One region of the Pediococcus sp. EKM201D genome, then DNA from elsewhere that is predicted to be linked to it. Evidence: predicted binding sites of a transcription regulator. Region 1 holds the regulator's gene; each other region holds the start of a gene.
What was found. Region 1 encodes CtsR, which represses protease genes until heat stress. Its sites were predicted from a motif close to TTGGTCAAAAAAGGTCAAANA; they were not measured.
Positions count from the first base shown of each region.

Region 2: the regulator CtsR is predicted to act here: its motif matches at 2,121-2,141, upstream of clpP (ATP-dependent Clp endopeptidase proteolytic subunit ClpP).
Region 3: the regulator CtsR is predicted to act here: its motif matches at 1,740-1,760, upstream of HFC68_RS08170 (ATP-dependent Clp protease ATP-binding subunit).

Region 1 covers NZ_JAALFK010000003.1:191,590-194,868, forward strand. The annotation lists gene HFC68_RS05935 (ATP-dependent Clp protease ATP-binding subunit) at 1-1,432, opposite strand, end outside; gene HFC68_RS05940 (CtsR family transcriptional regulator) at 1,460-1,924, opposite strand; tRNA gene HFC68_RS05945 (tRNA-Pro) at 2,096-2,169, opposite strand; tRNA gene HFC68_RS05950 (tRNA-Arg) at 2,260-2,333, opposite strand; tRNA gene HFC68_RS05955 (tRNA-Gly) at 2,355-2,426, opposite strand; tRNA gene HFC68_RS05960 (tRNA-Thr) at 2,431-2,503, opposite strand; tRNA gene HFC68_RS05965 (tRNA-Leu) at 2,516-2,597, opposite strand; tRNA gene HFC68_RS05970 (tRNA-Val) at 2,640-2,712, opposite strand; gene serS (serine--tRNA ligase) at 2,940-3,279, opposite strand, start outside.
Region 2 covers NZ_JAALFK010000004.1:31,961-35,239, reverse strand. The annotation lists gene HFC68_RS06655 (glucosaminidase domain-containing protein) at 1-1,053, shown strand, start outside; gene HFC68_RS06650 (hypothetical protein) at 1,138-1,410, shown strand; gene clpP (ATP-dependent Clp endopeptidase proteolytic subunit ClpP) at 1,456-2,049, opposite strand; tRNA gene HFC68_RS06640 (tRNA-Arg) at 2,301-2,372, opposite strand; gene rpoN (RNA polymerase factor sigma-54) at 2,433-3,279, shown strand, end outside.
Region 3 covers NZ_JAALFK010000006.1:5,546-8,824, reverse strand. The annotation lists gene HFC68_RS08170 (ATP-dependent Clp protease ATP-binding subunit) at 1-1,690, opposite strand, end outside; gene HFC68_RS08165 (hypothetical protein) at 1,895-2,083, shown strand; gene HFC68_RS08160 (phosphocarrier protein HPr) at 2,229-2,495, shown strand; gene ptsP (phosphoenolpyruvate--protein phosphotransferase) at 2,495-3,279, shown strand, end outside.

The DNA of each region.
Region 1 (3,279 bases):
CAATTAATTTATAATCTTTTTTAGCTTCATTGGTTTCTGGGTTATTTTCAGCACGCTCAATCTTACGGCGTAACTTCATTTCTTTCTTACGGATGTCGGCAGCCTTTTCGAAATCTTGATTATCAATCGCTTCTTCTTTAGCTGTTCGTAATTTTTCTAATCGATCTTCATCCGTAACTTTTTTCACTTGCTTCTCAGAGGCATCGATTCGAATTTTAGCAGCCGCTTCATCGATTAAATCGATGGCCTTATCGGGAAGAAAACGGTCTGCAATATAACGTGATGATAAAGTAACTGCTTGTTGAATGGCATCATCTGAAATTTTAACTTGATGATGTTCTTCATACTTAGGACGAATTCCTCTTAAAATTTGAACTGCTTCAGCTTCCGTAGGTTCATCAACTTCCACTTTAGCAAAACGTCGTTCCAAAGCAGCATCAGCTTCAATATACTTTTGGTATTCTGTTAAAGTAGTTGCACCAATCGTTTGTAGCTCGCCACGAGCTAAAGCTGGTTTTAGGATATTAGAAGCGTCAATGGCTCCCTCAGCCCCGCCAGCTCCAATTAACGTGTGTAACTCATCGATAAAGACAATCACTTGACCATCATTGCGAATTTCTTCAATCACCTTTTTTAAACGATCTTCAAATTCACCACGGTACTTAGTTCCCGCCACTAAAGAACCCATCTCTAGCATCATTAATCGTTTATTTTGCATATCAGTTGGAACATCTTGATCGATAATCTTTTGAGCTAATCCTTCGGCAATCGCCGTCTTCCCAACTCCTGGTTCACCAATCAATACTGGATTGTTCTTAGTCCGTCGGCTTAAAATTTGGATTACGCGACGAACTTCTTTTGTCCGCCCCACCACTGGATCAATTTTTCCTTCAGCAGCCATCGCCGTCAAGTCTCGTGCAACTGAATCTAAAGTTGGGGTTCCTTCAGCACTTGTAGCCCGTTGCTTACTACGTCGATTTTGAGTAGCTGGATTTACACCTAATTTACGTAAAGTAACTTTGCGAACCTCGGCAATATCTGTATCCAACGCCAATAAAATTCTTGAAGACAAAATATTATCATTTTGTACTAAAGCAAGTAATAAATGTTCGGTTCCAATTTTAATAGCGTTTAATTGCTTAGCCTGCTCTTGAGCGTTGGCTAAAATTTCACTAGCTTTTGGTGAATATGGTAAATAATCATCTTTTACTGTTCGTAAGTTACCATAGCCGGTAAATTGCTCAATTTCCTCAGCAACGTCCACTTCTGTAACATTGAATTGTCCTAAGACGCTTCGCGCTACACCATTGGTCTCAATTGCCAATGCTAACAACAGGTGTTCAGTACCCACCGCGGGGTGTTTAAATCTTTTTGCTTGTTCTTGAGCAATAACCAAGGCATTTCTTGCACTAGGGGTAAATAAATTTTCCATTTTCCACCTGTCTTTCTCTAATCTCTACTATTCATATCTGAGATGATTCAAAATTCCAATCATCACTTTTGCTCTAATTTGTTCTTCTAAATTACGATCGCCAATATTTAAAGTACTTTTGGAAAGGGTCGAGGCTAATAAGCTCGCTTCTCGTTTACTTAGTACGGAGTCTTCATATAAACTGCCTAGAATTGAAATCGCATCACGTTCATCCAATGAATCTCCAATCACCCGTATTAAAGAATCCAAAACATCAATATCGTCAAGAAGTTTAACTTTTTCAATTCTAATGTATCCACCGCCACCACGCTTACTTTCAACCACGTAACCATTTTGAATGGTGAATCTAGTCTTAATTACATAATTAATCTGAGATGGTACGACATCGAATTGATCGGCAATTTCAGAACGGCGAATTTCAATCTCCTCTGAATTAGCCAAGATTTCCTTTAAATACCGCTCGATTATATCTGAAATATTCTGTCCTTGCATAACGACCACCTTTCTATACTCTGACTAATGTTGACTATTATTATACGAGACTGACAGAAAATTGCAAAAAATATTAATTATTCCGCCTTAAAGCTATCAAAACCTTAAGAAAATAAAAAAACTTACCATCAATTAAACATCAATAATAAGTTTATTCTTGACCTATCTCAATCGGGAAAACAAGATTTGAACTTGCGACCCCCACGCCCCGAACGTGGTGCTCTACCAAGCTGAGCTACTTCCCGCCAACCATTATATTCTAGCACAAATTTAAACCGGTGATTTAGAAAACAAAAAAAGCATTAATCATATCCGATTAATACTTTTTTAAGCGATGCACCCAGCAGGAGTCGAACCTGCAACCTTCTGATTCGTAGTCAGACACTCTATCCAGTTGCGCTATGGGTGCAAAATATTAAATTTGGTACAAAGCGGAAGACGGGATTCGAACCCGCGACCCCCACCATGGCAAGGTGATGTTCTACCACTGAACTACTTCCGCAAAATGCCGACTAGAGGATTCGAACCTCCGACCCCCTGTTTACAAGACAGATGCTCTGCCAGCTGAGCTAAGTCGGCTTAAAATCGATATGCGGGCGAAGGGATTCGAACCCCCACACCTTGCGATACAAGAACCTAAATCTTGCGCGTCTGCCAGTTCCGCCACGCCCGCAAATAATTCTATTTTATTAGACCATTGAGAATCGCTTCTCAATGGAGGATACAGGGCTCGAACCTGTGACCTCCTGCTTGTAAGGCAGATGCTCTCCCAACTGAGCTAATCCTCCATAAATCTCTCGTGAACACATTTATATATAATACGGATAAAACTCCGTTATGTCAATCACTTTTGCAAAAAAAATTAAATTTTTCTTTATTAATTTTTTTAATAGCTTTAAATCACCCTTTTTCTCCCATATTTGCTGAAAAACATTTCTAATCAGAGGCTTATCCTTTATGGATTCCATAAAAAAATAAGAGATCTCAATGCGATCTCTTATTTTTAGATAACTATTTACTTTTTACCAATTACAGTTGTCCCTTGCATATAAGGTACTAAAGCTTCCGGAACGTTGACTGTTCCATCTTCATTTTGATAGTTTTCTAAAATTGCAGCTACTGTACGTCCGACCGCCAAACCAGATCCATTTAGGGTGTGTACGTATTGCAACTTACCATTTTCATCGCGGAAACGAATATGTGCACGACGAGCTTGGAAATCAGTACAGTTTGAACAACTTGAAATTTCGCGGTATTTATCTTGAGCTGGAATCCACACTTCAAGATCGTAAGTCTTGGCTGCCGTAAAACTCATATCCCCAGTGGTTAGGGTAATCACTCGATAAGGCAATCCC
Region 2 (3,279 bases), on a different contig from region 1:
AGCAAAAACAATAGTAACAAAAATAATAGCAATAAAAATACCAATACTAATAGTATTAAGGTAGGTTCAAAGGTAACCATTAAGACGAGTGCTAAACATTGGGCAACCGGCCAATCAATTTATAGTGCCGTTAAGGGCAAGACTTACAAGGTTATGCAAATTAATGGTAATAAATTGCTCTTGGACAAGGTTATCAGTTGGATTAACAAGGGTGACGTTACGGTGCCAGGGTCTTCATCATCAAATCAATCCAGTTCTAACAAAGGTAACAGTAGTAATAGTAATAAAAATAACAGCAGCAATAAGATTGGTGTAGGTTCCAAAGTAACCATCAATAAGAATGCTAAGCATTGGGCAACGGGTCAATCTATTTACAATCCAGTTAAGGGCAAGACTTACAAAGTTATCCAGGTTAACGGTAGTAAATTGCTTTTAGACAAAGTTATTAGTTGGATTAATAAGGCGGATGTAACATTAGCTGGCTCAAAATCCAATTCAGGTTCATCAAACAAGAATAACGCGGCTTCCATGCATAATGTGAATGTTCATTTAACTAACAAACATTGGACAACTGCACAAACTAATTTTGTAAATGGTATTGCAGCAGATATTGTTAACGTATGTAATAGTAATAAGCTCTATGCTTCCGTAGCTATGGCTCAAGCAGTTTTGGAAAGCGGGTATGGAACTTCATCACTTGCTCAAGAAGCGCACAATTTATTTGGGATTAAGGCTGATAGCACTTGGAAAGGTGCTACCTATACTAAGAGTACTAAAGAGGTTATCAATGGTCGCACAGTTACCATCAATGCCTCATTTAGAAAATATGCTTCTATCAAGGATTCGATTGCAGATTACGCTAAGAAACTTGAATCACGTGCACAATACGCTAATGCATTTGCACCAAAATCAGCTAACTATGTGGCTTCTATTAAAGCTATCAAGGCTGGTGGTTACGCAACTTCAACCACTTATGTTGGTAGTATAATTAACTGCATCAATAGTAATGGTTTCTTTAAATTAGACGGATTAAGCAAAGCCCTTCATCTTTAAGATTTAATTAGGTTAAAATAGGAGACTGGAACATGCAATCTGTGTTACAGTCTTTTTATTATATGGGGAAAGGATGAATGGAAGATGAAATATTCAGAGTTTCAATTTGTACAACTTTGGGATGGAAGATTGGGGACTATTACTAAAGTTTTGCCAAGTGGTTATCTTATTGAAGATAATTATTGGGATTGGTTAGCAAGTAAAAATGAGGAAGATCCTGAAAAATACATCTATCCGCATGCTGACATTGAAAAGAATTTCTCAGCCCTCGAAGAGGAAATTGAAGGCGAAGCACAAATTGCCGAAGAAATTTTCGAATTTCGTTACAAAATGATGAAAAGTGCACTAGGAAAATAAAAAAAGACATCGGAATTTTTTCCGATGTCTTTTTTATGCCACTAATTATTTTAAGTTAGCATTTTTTTCCATGATACCATCAATCAAACCGTATTCAACGGCGTCTTGAGCTGATAGATAGTTATCACGTTCAGTATCGATATTAATCTTTTCAAGAGGTTGTCCAGAATTTTCAGCTAAAATCGTATTCAATTCTTTACGAGTCTTCAAGATTTGTTCTGCAGCAATCTCAATTTCAGTTTGTTGACCTTGAGCTCCACCAGAAGGTTGATGGATCATAACTTCTGAATGAGGTAGAGCAAAACGTTTACCCTTTGTACCAGATGAAGCAAGCACACTGGCCATTGAAGCAGCCATTCCCATTACGATTGTTTGAACATCAGATTTAATGAAGTTCATGGTATCGTAAATAGCTAAACCGGCGGTAACAACTCCACCAGGAGAGTTGATGTATAGGTAAATATCCTTTTCTGAGTCTTGTGCATCAAGGAAGAGTAGTTGAGAGATGATTGAGTTTGCTAAATCATCGTCAATAGGACCTGATAGCATGATGATTCGATCTTTTAATAGTCGTGAGTAAATATCATAAGCACGTTCACCACGTGATGATTGTTCAATAACTGTTGGGACCAAGTTCATAACTTAGTAACCTCCTTTATTATCGTAAAAAATTTCCTGTTAAATAACTAACATGGCTATAGTTTATATCATTGGTCAAAAAAGGTCAAATATTTTTGCTCTTTAAAATAAAAAACAACCTAGCCGGAGAAAATTTTCGACCAGATTGCATATATTGTCTAATGTACCAGGAGACAATGGTTGTAGCTATTGAATAAATAGTAGTATATAATGCAGTTGTAAGCGAATTTATGCATAAATTCGCTAAGGAATGCGCCATGAGGGAGTCGAACCCTCAGCTTGAGAACCGGAATCTCACGTGCTATCCATTACACTAACGGCGCCTAACAATTTGATTTTACAGTAGGACAGAAGAAAAAACAAGATAATTGCGGAGAATTACTATGGCAATAAAACAAGGATTTAGTCAAAATCAAACTCAACAACAAAAGCAAATCCAACGTTTAGCGATGACGCAGACCCTACAACAGTCGATTCAGATGCTGCAATATAACGTTGAAGAGCTTCAAAATTTTCTCAAACAAAAAGAAATGGATAATCCACTTATTACGGTTGAAATGGCTGCTGAAAAGCCAACTAGTAAGATTTCAGGTGATTCCGATCGACACGAGGCATTTATGAATCAAATTGCTAGTGATACGGAACAATCGCTATTTGACTACTTATTAGACCAGGTTCATTTAACTATGCGAGATACACCATTAAGACGCCTAGTATTGTTGCTTTTAGACTATGTTGACGATAATGGGTATTTAGGAATATCCAATGAAGCAGTGATTGAAAAGACCGGTGCGGATGAAATTGCTGTGATCGATGCGGTAACTTTACTCCAACAGTTGGATCCACCTGGAGTGGGGGCTCGCTCGCTCCAAGAGTGTCTAATGCTACAAACTGAAAATGATACATTTTCTCCAGAACAAGCTTATTTGATTTTGGAAGAATCTTTTGAAGATTTAGTCAATCGTCAATGGGATAAAATCGCTAAAAAATATGATATTCAATTGAGTGATGTCCAAGCGGTTTTTGATTACGTCAGAACATTAACACCTAACCCCGGAGCAGGATTTGGAAAACAAGAGCATAGTTACATTATCCCAGATTTAATCTTTAGCATTGAAAATGATGAACCTCAATTACTACAGTCTAAGGCTTCACGTCCTAAAGTCAGCTTCTCACAACATTATTTTGAACAACTTCAAAACGTTGATGAAGAGGTCAAAGCTTATGTCA
Region 3 (3,279 bases), on a different contig from region 1:
CATCTGGGTGAGCTTTTTCCACTTCATCTAGGAGAACTAAGCTGTATGGATGACGACGAACTTGTTCAGTTAATTGACCCGCTTCTTCGTAACCAACGTACCCTGGAGGCGAACCGATTAGTTTTGATATTGAATGAGGCTCCATGTACTCACTCATATCAAAGCGAATCATGGAATCCTTAGAACCAAACAATTGTTGCGCAAGTTGCTTAGCTAACTCAGTCTTACCAACTCCGGTAGGACCGACGAAGAGGAAGGAACCAATCGGACGACCAGTTCCGTTTAAACCAATCCGGTTACGACGAATGGCCCGAGAAATCTTATCGACAGCTTCATCTTGTCCAATGACGTGATCTTTCAAGTTTTCTGAAAGATTTTGAAGTTGTTCTTGTTCCTGCTTTTGCAAGTCACCAACTGGAATGTCAGTCTTAGTTTCGATAATCTTTTCCATATCTTCTTCAGTGACCGTTGGTTGTTCTTCGCTACTTGTTGCACCATCTTTGTTCTTTTCAAGCTTAGAAACTTGATCACGGTAGTAAGCTGCTTTTTCGTAATCTTCTGATTGAAGGGCAGCTTTCTTTTGAGCTTCCGCTTCATCAATCTTCTTTTGAATGGTTTCTGGATCAGCGATGTTAATCGTTAGATTCTTCTTAGAACCAGCTTCATCAAGGAGGTCGATGGCCTTATCAGGAAGGAAGCGATCTTGAATGTAGCGTTTTGATAATTTTACGGCTGCTTCGATTGCATCATCCGTGTAGTGAACATGATGATAATCTTCGTATTTCTTTTGAATTCCTTTTAGAATCTTAATAGCTTCTTCTTCACTAGGTTCATCGACTTGCACTGGTTGTAAACGACGGGCAAGGGCCGCATCCTTTTCAATGTCTCGGAATTCTTTAAGCGTTGTAGCACCGACTAATTGGAAGTCGCCTCGGGCAAGGGCTGGTTTAAGAACGTTACCAGCATCCATGCCGCCTTCAGCATTACCAGCTCCAACAATTTCATGGATTTCATCGATGAAGACGACCATGTCTTTGTTAGCTTGAACTTCTTTCATTAGTTGTTGCATACGTTGTTCGAATTGACCACGAATTCCAGTACCTTGAACTAGAGAAACTACGTCCAAACGCACGATTTGTTTATTAACTAGCTTTTGAGGAACAGAACCTTCCACAATCCGCTGAGCCAATCCTTCTACGACAGCAGTTTTACCAACCCCAGCTTCACCAATTAAAACTGGGTTATTTTTAGTACGACGATTTAGAATTTCGATGACCCGTTCAATTTCGCTGTCACGACCGATTACGGGATCAATCTTACCTTGTTTAGCTAAATCAGTTAGGTTCAAGCCATACTGACTTAAAAGTGATCCGCCGTTGCCACGGTTGTTAGGATTACCACCTGAACCATTTCCACCACCTGGTTGAGTAGGGGGAACTTGTTGTCCATAGAGGTTTTCGGGTTGTCCCATGTTACCGCCTTGCATCGCACGGAAGATATCATCTAAGTTTCCAAATCCAAATGGATCTTGTGCCATACGAGCACCTCCGTTTCTATTAATGTTATTATTTCGTTGATTTTTTAAAAGTTGATAGCAATTCTGACACAGATTAACTTCTGTACGTTGACCATTCACGTTCGTATAGAGGTGAATGCTTGCTTCGTTCTTTTGACAGTTTTGACAAAGCATCTGCTGTCTCCCTTCTTTCAAAAATATGAAACGATAATTAGTCAAATAATGTTTGACCAATATTGACCATACCTAAATTATACACACTCTATTTCAGAGTGCAAGTAGTTTGATTTGAAAAAAAGATGGATAATCAGGTAATATTATTGTTGATAACAAAGTACTTAATGGTATAGAATAAATAGACCGAAGTGAGGTGACAACATGCGAGATTATTTACAGCTTTTGAATGATTTAAAGGATGGTTCAATCAAAGAGCTAAAGATTACTGCAGAGGAGTTCCAAGATTTCCAGCCACGTTTTATGGAATTTCCTGAAAGAAAGCAAGTAATTGGAAAAGCAGACCGTGGCGGGATTGTTGTTTATCACTTTGAACGTATCAAAGATAAATAGCGGATTTATTTAAGTTTTATGTAAGGGCTTGCTTTGCAACTAATAAATTGATATTATTCTTATCAAAGGCTTATAAATAATTAGTGTACGTTCACTACTTATTTGGGTCAAAAATATATGTGTAATCAAAAGGAGATATTTTATTATGGAAAAACGCGACTTTCATGTAATTGCAGAAACAGGTATTCATGCACGTCCAGCAACATTGTTGGTACAATCAGCTAGCAAGTTCAACTCAGACATTCAATTAACTTACAAAGACAAATCAGTTAACTTGAAGTCAATCATGGGTGTTATGTCACTTGGTGTTGGCCAAGGCGCAGACGTTACTATCTCAGCTGATGGTGATGACGAAGCAGACGCAATCGCAGCACTTGAAGATACAATGAAAAAGGAAGGACTATCTGACTAATGGCTGGCACATTAAAAGGTATTGCGGCCAGTGATGGGATTGCCATTGCTAAAGCATATTTGATGGTGGATCCAGATCTTTCTTTTGAAAAGAAAAACATTACTGACGTTGATGCAGAAATCAAACGCCTTCACGATGCTTTGGAAAAGTCTAAAGAAGAACTTTCACTCATCAAAGCTAAGGCTGCAGAAAACCTTGGTGCTGAAGAGGCAGAAGTTTTCGAAGCTCATTTAACCATTCTTTCTGATCCAGAATTGATTGGTAATATTGAAGACAAAATTAAAAACGACACAATTAATGCAGAAGAAGCTACTAAAGAAGTTACGGATAACTTTATTTCAATGTTTGAAGCAATGACTGATAATGCTTATATGCAAGAACGTGCCGCAGATATTCGTGACGTTACTAAACGTTTGATGAGTCACTTGTTGGGTGTGGAACTTCCTAACCCCGCTTTGATTGATTCAGAAGTCGTTATTGTTGCGCACGACTTGACTCCAAGTGATACAGCTCAATTGGATCGTCGTTACGTTAAAGGCTTTATTACAGATATTGGTGGTCGTACATCACATTCTGCAATCATGTCTCGTACCCTTGAAATTCCAGCAGTTGTTGGTTCTGAAAAGGCTACTACTAGCGTAAAACAAGGCGAAATGATGATTGTTGATGGACTTACAGGGGATGCAATTATTGCACCTACTGATGACGAAATCAAAGCTTATCAACAAAAGGGTGAAGAATTTAAGGCTCAAAAAGCTGAATGGGAAAAACTTAAGAATGAAAA